Regions from separate parts of the Herpetosiphon sp. genome, predicted to be linked through region 3. Evidence: riboswitches for the same ligand, from Rfam matches in the RefSeq annotation. Region 3 holds a riboswitch; each other region holds the start of a gene.
The links. Region 3 has a riboswitch for S-adenosylmethionine ahead of DEF47_RS20955 (phosphoadenylyl-sulfate reductase). Riboswitches for the same ligand answer to the same signal wherever they lie in the genome.
Positions count from the first base shown of each region.

Region 1: linked by a shared signal. The riboswitch ahead of mtnA (S-methyl-5-thioribose-1-phosphate isomerase) and the one ahead of DEF47_RS20955 (phosphoadenylyl-sulfate reductase) in region 3 are both predicted to bind S-adenosylmethionine.
Region 2: linked by a shared signal. The riboswitch ahead of DEF47_RS17575 (homocysteine synthase) and the one ahead of DEF47_RS20955 (phosphoadenylyl-sulfate reductase) in region 3 are both predicted to bind S-adenosylmethionine.

Region 1 covers NZ_DOPT01000046.1:41,305-44,582, reverse strand. Annotated here, with positions in the region: gene DEF47_RS10765 (NAD(P)/FAD-dependent oxidoreductase) at 1-975, shown strand, start outside; SAM riboswitch class I at 1,082-1,180, shown strand; gene mtnA (S-methyl-5-thioribose-1-phosphate isomerase) at 1,229-2,296, shown strand; gene DEF47_RS10755 (hypothetical protein) at 2,274-3,278, shown strand, end outside.
Region 2 covers NZ_DOPT01000081.1:61,659-64,936, forward strand. Annotated here, with positions in the region: gene DEF47_RS17575 (homocysteine synthase) at 155-1,435, opposite strand; SAM riboswitch class I at 1,585-1,692, opposite strand; gene DEF47_RS17580 (ABC transporter permease) at 1,846-2,556, opposite strand; gene DEF47_RS17585 (ABC transporter ATP-binding protein) at 2,720-3,278, opposite strand, start outside.
Region 3 covers NZ_DOPT01000094.1:155,622-158,899, forward strand. Annotated here, with positions in the region: gene DEF47_RS20945 (TetR/AcrR family transcriptional regulator) at 1-415, opposite strand, end outside; gene msrA (peptide-methionine (S)-S-oxide reductase MsrA) at 603-1,145, opposite strand; SAM riboswitch class I at 1,350-1,462, shown strand; gene DEF47_RS20955 (phosphoadenylyl-sulfate reductase) at 1,530-2,234, shown strand; gene sat (sulfate adenylyltransferase) at 2,333-3,278, shown strand, end outside.

The DNA.
Region 1 (3,278 bases), on a different contig from region 3:
ATCGATACGCCGCTAACTGAATTGGTTAAATTGGTTGGCGAGCAACAGGCAGTTCGCGCCTATCACCTATGTCGCGAGGCAATTGATAAGGTTGCCGATTTAGCCCAAAAAGTTGGTGTAGCAGACCATTTTTCATACAAAACCAGTTTATATCTCGCTAGTAGTCGCTGGCATGTCAAACAATTGCGCCAAGAATTCGCCTTACGTCAAGCTCATGGCTTCAAACTCGATTTGCTCGACAAAGCCGCGATTGGCGAACGGTTTAGTTTTACCGCTCCGGCGGCGCTATATTCCTACAGTGCAGGCGAAGTTGATGCCTTTCAACTATCCCATGCACTTTTCAAGCAGGCGGCGCAACGTGGCGTACAAATTTTTGATCGCACGGTTGCCAAAGAATGGCAAAGCAACAGCGACGGTGTAACGGTCACCACCGAAACTGGCTATCGCATTCATGCCAAATATCTGATTTTGGCGGCGGGCTATGAAGCGCAACACTATATCAAGCCCAAGTTGGTGAAATTTCGCAGTAGCTATGCACTGGCAAGCGAGCCATTAACCGATTTTAGTGGCTGGTATGAACGATGCTTGATTTGGGAAAGCGCTCGTCCATATGTCTACTTGCGTACCACCAACGAAGGCCGAGCCATTATTGGCGGCGAAGATGATCAGATTGATCTGCCTGCCAAGCGCGATGCCCTACTCGAACGTAAGGCTGCCAAATTAACTAAACGTTTTAATCAATTGTTTCCGCAGATCCCCTTGCATGTCGATTATCGCTGGGCTGGAACCTTTGGCGAAACCAAGGATGGCTTGCCCTACATCGACAATTTGCCCGATCAGCCACGGATTTTGCTGGCGCTAGGCTATGGCGGCAATGGCATTACCTATAGCGTGGTCGCCGCCGAACTGTTGCGTGATCGCGTATGTCAACGAGCCAATCCCGATGCAGCGATCTTTCGGCTTGATCGCAACTGAGCCAACTTGGGCAACCTGCCCAAACCGCGCTAAAAGCCATTTGTCACAAGCAATTGACTATGCTATAATCGCCTACCGAACTGTGGAAAATCAGTGAATAAGCGATCTCTCATCGAGATGGGCAGAGGGACTGGCCCGACGAAGCCCGGCAACCCCATTATTTGGAAGGTGCCAAATCCTGCAGGTTCGGCCTGATAGATGAGTTTGAGCATGCGGGCCTCTCTCTGAGAGGTTTTTTTGTGTAATGCAACCAATGGCTGACGTACTTAAAACTGTTTGGTGGGATGAAGTTCCCTGTTTGATCGACCAACGTCTTTTGCCAGCAACGCTGGATATTGTACGTTGTGAGGATTTAAATAGCGTGATCGAGGCGATTCGCTCAATGCAAGTGCGAGGCGCTCCAGCAATCGGCATCACGGCAGCCTATGGCATGGCCTTGGCCGCCCAACGCAGCACCGCCCAAACCAGCAGTAAATTACTCGAAAAACTAGCTAAAGCCAAAGCGCTGCTTGATGCCACGCGGCCTACGGCGATCAATCTAGCTTGGGCCACTCAGCGCATGCTTGACGTAGCCCAAGCCAATCACACACTTGAGGTTGATCAATTACGTCAGCGTTTATTGGCTGAAGCCGAGGCCATTCGCGACCAAGACGAGGCTATGTGTCGGGCAATCGGCCAGCATGGCAAAGTACTCTTGGCCCAATCGCGCAATGTGCTGACCCACTGCAACGCTGGTGGTTTAGCCACGGCAGCCTATGGCACGGCGCTCGCACCAATTCGCGCAGTCCATGAAGATGGGCAGCCAATTCATGTTTGGGTCGATGAAACGCGGCCATTTTTGCAGGGCGCACGACTCACCGCGTGGGAATTGCAACAGGCAGGCATCGATTTAACCTTAATTACCGATAACATGGCTGCTTATTTTATGCAGCAAGGCCAGGTTGATTGTATTATCGTTGGCTCGGATCGGATTGCGGCAAATGGCGATGTTGCCAATAAAATCGGCACTTATGGGCTGGCAGTGTTAGCCAAAGCGCACAATATTCCACTGTATGTTGCTGCGCCAACATCGACCATTGATTTGCAGACCGCCGATGGCGCGGCAATTCCAATCGAACAACGTTCAACCCAAGAAGTAACCCATATTGGGCAACAGGCAATTGCGGCAGCAGGCATTAAGGTGGCGCATCCGGCTTTTGATGTGACTCCGGCGCATTTGGTAACAGCAATTATTACCGAACAAGGCATTGCCTACCCGCCCTTTGCTGAACAATTACAAACCATGGTTGAGGCTGCCAATGCCGCCAACGCTGGCAAGTGAGTTTCGCTGTCAAGCGATCGCACCATTTGATCTGCCCTATACCAATCAGGCAAGTGCATGGGCGGCCCAAATGCGTTGGACTCAGGGCTATCCGATTGCCCCAACCTTTGTTGCGCAGCCCTTATGGCGTTTGAGCACCCATGGTTTTCCTGGCTTGAACAGCGACCCACACTTCGATCTAGCTCAGCTCGAACGCCAGCTTGAAGCCCATCAATTGGCCTATCTCGAAAATACGGTTGGTCATGTGGCAGTTGACAGCGTTGAACAATTGCTTGATCATACGCCATGGCTTAATGATCGCCAGTTGTTGCCGCAAGCCTTAGGTTTTGGTTTATATGGGCCGTTGAGCTTGGGCTTGACGCTTATCGATGACCAAGAACGCCCTTTATTGGCCGATCAACGCTTGCGCGAGGTCTTGACACAACATTTACACTTACGGATTGGTTGGCTAGCTCGCGAATTGCGCATCCACGATATCCAAGGTTGGGTCTGTTTGATTGAGCCATTTTGGAATGCCCAAGCGCACCCATTTAGCTCAATTAGCCAAGCTGAGGCCTATAGTTTGCTGGCTGAAACCATTCAACATAGCCCAATTGCTTGTGGTATTGCTCCAACTGGTTCAGCTGTCGATTGGCCTTTGTTGATCAATAGCGGCATGCGGGTGTTGGTGTGCAGCAAAGAGCAACGCCAAGATTTGCTAGCTTGTGGCAAGGGCATTAATGATTATTTAGAAAATGGCGGGGCAATTATTTGGGAATGTTTGCCCAGTGATCCCGCCCAACTGGCTGAAATTCAGGTCAGTGATGTCGTCAATGAATGGACTGAATTATTACGTGAAGCACTCGATCACGATATTCTCAACAGTCGCATACTTGATGGCTCGTTATTAACTATCGCGCATGGTCTCGCTCAACACGAGCCAAGCCATGCCGATCACGCGCTTGGCCTGTTGGCCGAGGTTAGCCGCGTCATTCGGACGCAC
Region 2 (3,278 bases), on a different contig from region 3:
TTCATCAGATTGCCAAATATCTGCGTTCCCTCACCCCCAGCCCCTCTCCCACTAAGCGGGCGAGGGGAGTCCGGTTTGGTGGTTCCTCGCCTCGCTCGGCGGGAGAGGGGGTGAGGGCATGAGCAACAATCCCGTAAACCACTACACTAAGCGATTAAGCAAGGGCTTGTTCCAAATCGGCGAGAATATCGTCGATGGCTTCAGTACCCACTGACAAGCGAACGTAATCGGCGGTCACACCAGTTGCCAAGCGTTCTTCATCGGTCAATTGTTGGTGGGTCGTAGTCGCTGGGTGAATTGCCAACGACTTCGAGTCGCCAATGTTGGCCAAGTGTGAGAACAATTGCAACTTGTCGATAAAGCTCCGACCAGCAGCCAAACCACCTTTAAGCCCGAAGCCAACCAATGCACCAGCACCCTTAGGCAGATACTTTTGCGCCAATTCATATGATGGGTGGCCGGGCAAGCCTGGGTAGTTGACCCATGCGACATTCTTATGTTCAGTTAAGAACTTAGCAACAGCCGCAGCGTTTTGCACGTGGCGTTCCAAGCGCAAGTGCAGAGTTTCCAAGCCTTGCAACAGCAAGAACGAGTTGAATGGGCTGAGACATGAACCAAAGTCGCGCAACAATTGCACCCGAGCTTTGAGAATGTAGGCTGGTGCGCCCAAATCAGCAAAGCGCAAGCCGTGATACGATTGATCAGGCGTGGTGTATTGGGTAAAGCGACCGCTGGCAGCCCAATCGAACTTGCCTGCATCAACAATCACCCCACCAATCGTCGTGCCGTGGCCACCAATAAATTTGGTTGCTGAGTGCACAACGATGTCTGCGCCGTGCTCGATTGGCCGCAACAAGAATGGGGTTGCAGCCGTGTTATCGACAATCAACGGCACGCCAACTTCATGGGCAATTTGGGCAATCTTTTCAAAATCAGGGATTTGCAACTTAGGATTGCCAATGCTTTCCAAGTAGAAAGCTTTGGTGCGTTCGTCAACCGCAGCGCGGAAGTTTTCGGGATCGCTAGCATCAACAAAGCGGGTTTGCACGCCCCAACGTGGTAAGGTGTGGTGGAACAAGTTGTAAGTGCCACCATACAAGTTGGTTGCTGAAACAATGTTATCGCCAGCTTCAGCGACATTCAAAATTGCAAAGGTTTCGGCGGCTTGGCCTGATGCCAGTGCCAGAGCGCCAATCCCACCTTCGAGCAAAGCCAAGCGTTGCTCAAACACATCATTGGTGGGGTTCATAATCCGCGTATAAATGTTACCAGGCTCGGCCAATGAGAACAACGCCGCAGCATGGTCGGTATCCCGAAAGGCATACGAGGTGGTTTGGTAAATTGGCACAGCCCGCGAACCAGTGGTTGGATCGGGTTTTTGACCACCATGGAGCGCTAAGGTTTCGAATCGGTTGAATTTCACTTCGTCAGCCATGATCAGGACTCCTTGTTTATAATCTTCGAATGCTACGGTTGTTCCGATTCGCGCCATTGCGATAGGCTTCAGTGCCTACGAACCAAAAAACCTCTCATCAGTTGATGAGAGGCTGTAAGTAACCATCGAAAGATAGGTTTGTGCGCCGCCCCTCATCTTCCAGAATGATTCTGTCGGACTTAGCACCAGTCCAAGCATTGCTGCCTGCGGTTGCCGGGGTTTCATAGGGCCGATCCCTCCACCCCTCTGGATGAGTTACGCAAGTGATATTTATTTGTATGCGCTATTTATAACATAGTTAAACAGAATTGTCAAGAATCAATTTCAAGTTACTTAACAATCTTGCTAAACAACCAAAAACCCATTCCTAGCTGATTAGCATCGGAATGGGTTTAGGGCTTGCTAATGGTCTATTCCCAGCGAAATAATTTGGTTGCCGAGCCAAGGCTGACCACGGTCAACAGCGCCAATACGGCCAAACTCGGCCAAATATTGAAACTTGATCCCAACCAATTTGCTTCGATTAATTGCACCAAATGGCGTGCAGGTATCCAAGCGCCAATCTGTTGAAGCAGGCCCGATTGGCCGGTCGTGCTCGAAACCAGCACCACCGCCATTGCCCCAAACACCAAAATGCTCACAACTTGGATGCTGCGGGTATTGCGAATCCGGCTGCCAAGCAAAGCTCCCAAGGCCGAAAAGGCGATTGATCCAACCAAAAAGCTGGCAATCAAGCCAAGTGGATTGGCAGGCAACGGCAATTTTAAAACTACCACGCTGAGTATTAAAACAACCAAGCCACCCAGCAATACCAACAACAAGCCAACCAAGGCTTGAGCCAACAAATAGCGCAACGGCGAGATTGGGGTGATTTGTAAGCGCCGCAACATACCACGCTCACGATAATTCACCAAGCTCATCGGAAACGCCATAATGCCAAAAATCATCGGGCCAAACGCCAACATCATCAAGGCATTGGCGGTTTGGCTCGGTCCAGCCGGCATTTGTAATCCCAAAACCAAGGCCATCACCGCTGGAAAAAAGACAATAAAACTGAGGTTGGTCAGATCACGCCCCATCAAGCGCAATTCAGTTCGTACAATTTGCCAAAAAGCGTGCATACTTCCTCCTGAATAGGTAATTGGGTTCCCTCAACCCCAGCCCCTCTCCCACTGCGGCGGGCGAGGGGAGTTCCAATCATCTTGCTGGGCGGGTTCCCCCTCGCCTCGCGTGCGGGAGAGGGGGTCAGGGGGTGAGGGCATGCCAATCAACTGTTAAACGCAATTAATGGGCGGGCTGGCCGATCAAACGTAAAAAGACATCTTCAAAAGTTACTCGTTCGGGGTGCGGCAAGTCGCGGCTGGGCACTGGTTGTTGGCGCAAATCATGTTGATAGGCCGCAATCATACGATCTGGCGTATCGAGCGCAATCACTGTGCCTTGATCAATCACGGCAATTCGGTCGCATAAACGCTCAACTTCTTCCATAAAGTGAGTTACTAACATCACGGTTTTGCCACGCTTGCGCACATCTTGAATTAAATTCCAGGTAATCCGCCGCGCTTGGGGATCGAGACCAGTCGTCAATTCATCAAGAAAAACAATTTCAGGGTCGTGGATTAGGCTAAGCGCAATAAACAAGCGTTGCTTTTGGCCGCCAGAAAGATTGGCAAAGGCGGTTTTGGCTTGCTCGGCCAAGCCCCATTCTTCGATCACTTTTTGCCAAGGCCGCGCTTGGGGATAAAATGAGCCAAACAATTGCAACGCTTCGGCCACGGTCAGGCGATCAGGCAGAGTTGCTTGTTGCAGTTGCACGCCAATTTTGCTGCGAATATATGAGCCA
Region 3 (3,278 bases):
AAACTAGATCGGTCGGCAAACCACGCCCAGCAAACGAGCGCTCACCCTCAGAAATACCAAATTCGATCATGGGGCCAAGCAATTGTTCGGCAATCGGGCTGCGTAACAACACCCGCAAAACATCACGATATTGGCTGGCAAAGCGAAAGGCATTCAAGGTATTTTGTTCAGCGGCGACCGTCGAATCGGGTGGAATCAAAAACTGTTGACCTTCGATCAACATTTCACCCACAACTGCATATAATAGCGCCTCTTTATCAGGATAATGACGATAAAAGGTCTTATTGCCAACATTAGCGCGTTGGATGATTGCTCGCACGGTCACCGCTTCGTAGCCTTGCTCAATAATTAATTCTATAAAGGCTTGACGCAACGCCTTCAAGGTGCGCTGAATTCGGATGTCTTCTTGCTGCATGGCACATTCTCGTTAACTGAAATGGTTGGCTTTGCCCCTCGTTCACTCAGCAGGAGTGGGGTGGGTCAGCGTTCAAGGGTAGGCCAACCATGTAAATCAAACTACTATCTAGCTATATAACACACAATGTGTCATAATTATAGCTAGTATACCATAACTCGACTGTGCCAATCCAATCGGGGTTGGGTTAAGATTTTCGCTGCTTGCTAAATTCTTTGCGAAACTTCTGGACTTTGGGCGAGACGACCGCCATACAATAGGGTTGGAAGGGATTGTGGGCAAAATATTCTTGGTGATAATCTTCGGCTTCATAGTAATTGTTAATTGGTGTTACTTCGGTCACAATTGGGTCGGGCCACTGACCGCTGGCATTTAATGCCGCAATCGTTTGCTCAGCCACGGCTTTTTGCTCAGCATCGTGATAAAAGATCGCCGAGCGATATTGTGGCCCAACATCGTAGCCTTGCCGATTCAGCGTGGTTGGATCGTGGATGGTGAAAAAGACATCCAAAATTTGGCTGAAATTGATCACGCTGGGATCATAGGTTAAGCGCACAACTTCGGCATGCCCAGTTTTTTTGCCGCAAATTTCTTCGTAGGTTGGGTTGGCAACATGGCCACCAGCATAGCCCGATTCAACCCTGATGATTCCTTGTAGATCATCAAAAACCGCTTCTAAGCACCAAAAACAGCCACCACCGAGGGTCGCCAAAGCATATTGTTGAGTCATTTAGTTAACTATCCTTGATTGCTATCGTTGCTAGCTAGAGAGCTAGGCAAATTAAAATTGACCATTAGAATGGGCTAAATCGCCCGTTGAACTCATCCGTTATTAAGTATACTCCAAATCTTGACTAAATTACGATAGAATAATTCTTGACTTTGTTTATCAAGTATGTTATATTCCTCACAGCTTAAAAAACTAAACCCGTTGCACTCATCCAGAGGGGCGGAGGGATCGGCCCGACGAAGCCCCAGCAACCATCCTTAACCTGATCAGTTAAGTTTAAGGTGCTAATTCCGACAGTGATGTCTGACAGATGAGCAGTAGCCCGTGACAGTCATGCCACGATCTCTACTCCTCGTCTGCCCAATATACAGATGAGGTTTTTTTATGGTCATGCACGCAACCCTGCCAAGCCGCGAGGCTCTGACAGCACTCGATACTCAATTAACGAGCCAAACTCCTCAAGCAATTGTGCGTTGGGCGATCGATCACTATTTTCCCAATCTAGCCCTGACGTGTTCGTTTGGCGGTTCATCTGGCATGGTGTTGCTCGATATTGCGCTCAAACTTGAGCCAAATTTGCCAGTGCTGGTGCTCGACACAGGCTTGCTGTTCAGCGAAACCTACGCCTTGGTTGAGCAAATTGAAAAGCATTATGGTATTACAGTGCAATATTCACGCCCACGCCAAACTGTGGCTGAACAAGCCGCTACCCACGGCCCCGAACTTTGGGGCACGAACCCCGATTTGTGCTGCAAACTACGCAAGGTTGAGCCGCTCAAAGATGTGCTGGCTCCCTACGATGCTTGGTTAACCGCGCTGCGTCGCGACCAAAGCAGCACGCGGGCAAATACTCCAGTGGTTTCTTGGAATGAAAAACATCAACTGGTTAAAATTTGCCCCTTAGCCTTGTGGACTGAGCGCGATATTTGGCGCTACATCCATGCCAATGGTGTGCCCTATAACCCATTGCTCGATCAAGGCTACACCAGCCTCGGATGTCACACTTGTACAAGCCACCCGGTGAACGGTGACCCACGCAGCGGACGCTGGGCTGGCTTTAACAAAACCGAGTGTGGACTCCATATCTAAAATTCCATTTGTTCGTTATGTTATGTGTAATCAATGTTGATTAGCATAAAGGTGCCACTTTATGCTAGCTGCTATTCTATGTTCGAGGGTGTGCTTCAATGGCTGTTTCATCATTAATCTTGCCTCACGGCGGTACGTTGGTCAATCGGATTCCTAGCGGCCTTTTACGCGAAAATTTGTTGCAATCGGCCCAAGATTTGCCACGAATTGTGCTCGACGAGCCGCATCGCGCCGATCTCTTGATGATTGGGATTGGTTCGTATAGCCCCTTAACTGGTTTCTTGAATCGCCACGATTATAAGGCGGTCGTCGAAACGATGCACCTCAAAAATGGCTTGCCCTGGTCGATTCCGATTACCTTGCCAATTACCGAAGATCAAGCCTACGATTTGGTGCTCGATCAGCCGGTTGCATTAACTGATGAACAAGGCACGATTTTGGCGGTGCTCGAAGTTGAAGATATTTTCCCAGTTGATGTTGAACACGAAGCACAACACGTGTATCGCACAACCGATGGCGCTCACCCAGGCGTGGCCCGGTTGTATGCTGCGCCACGCTGGCGAGTTGGCGGGGCGATTTGGTTGTTGCAAGTTGAGCAAGGGGCATTCCCACACTTGCCACGCACCCCTCAAGAAGTACGTCAATCGATCAGCGATGCTGGCTGGCGCACGGTCGTAGGCTTTCAAACCCGCAACCCAGTTCACCGCGCTCACGAATATATTCAAAAATGCGCCTTGGAAGTCGTCGATGGCTTGTTGTTGCACCCATTAGTTGGCACAACCAAAAGCGATGATGTGCCAGCGCCAGCTCGCGTGCGTTCCTACGAGCGCTTGCTGCGTGAATACTACCCCGCCAACCGCGTATTGCTGGGCGTTTTCCCTGCGCCAATGCGCTATGCTGGCCCACGCGAAGCGATTTTCCATGCCTTGAATCGCAAAAACTATGGCTGCACCCACTTCATTGTTGGCCGCGACCACGCTGGGGTTGGCAGTTACTATGGCACTTATGATGCCCAATATATTTTCAACGAATTTGATCCAACAG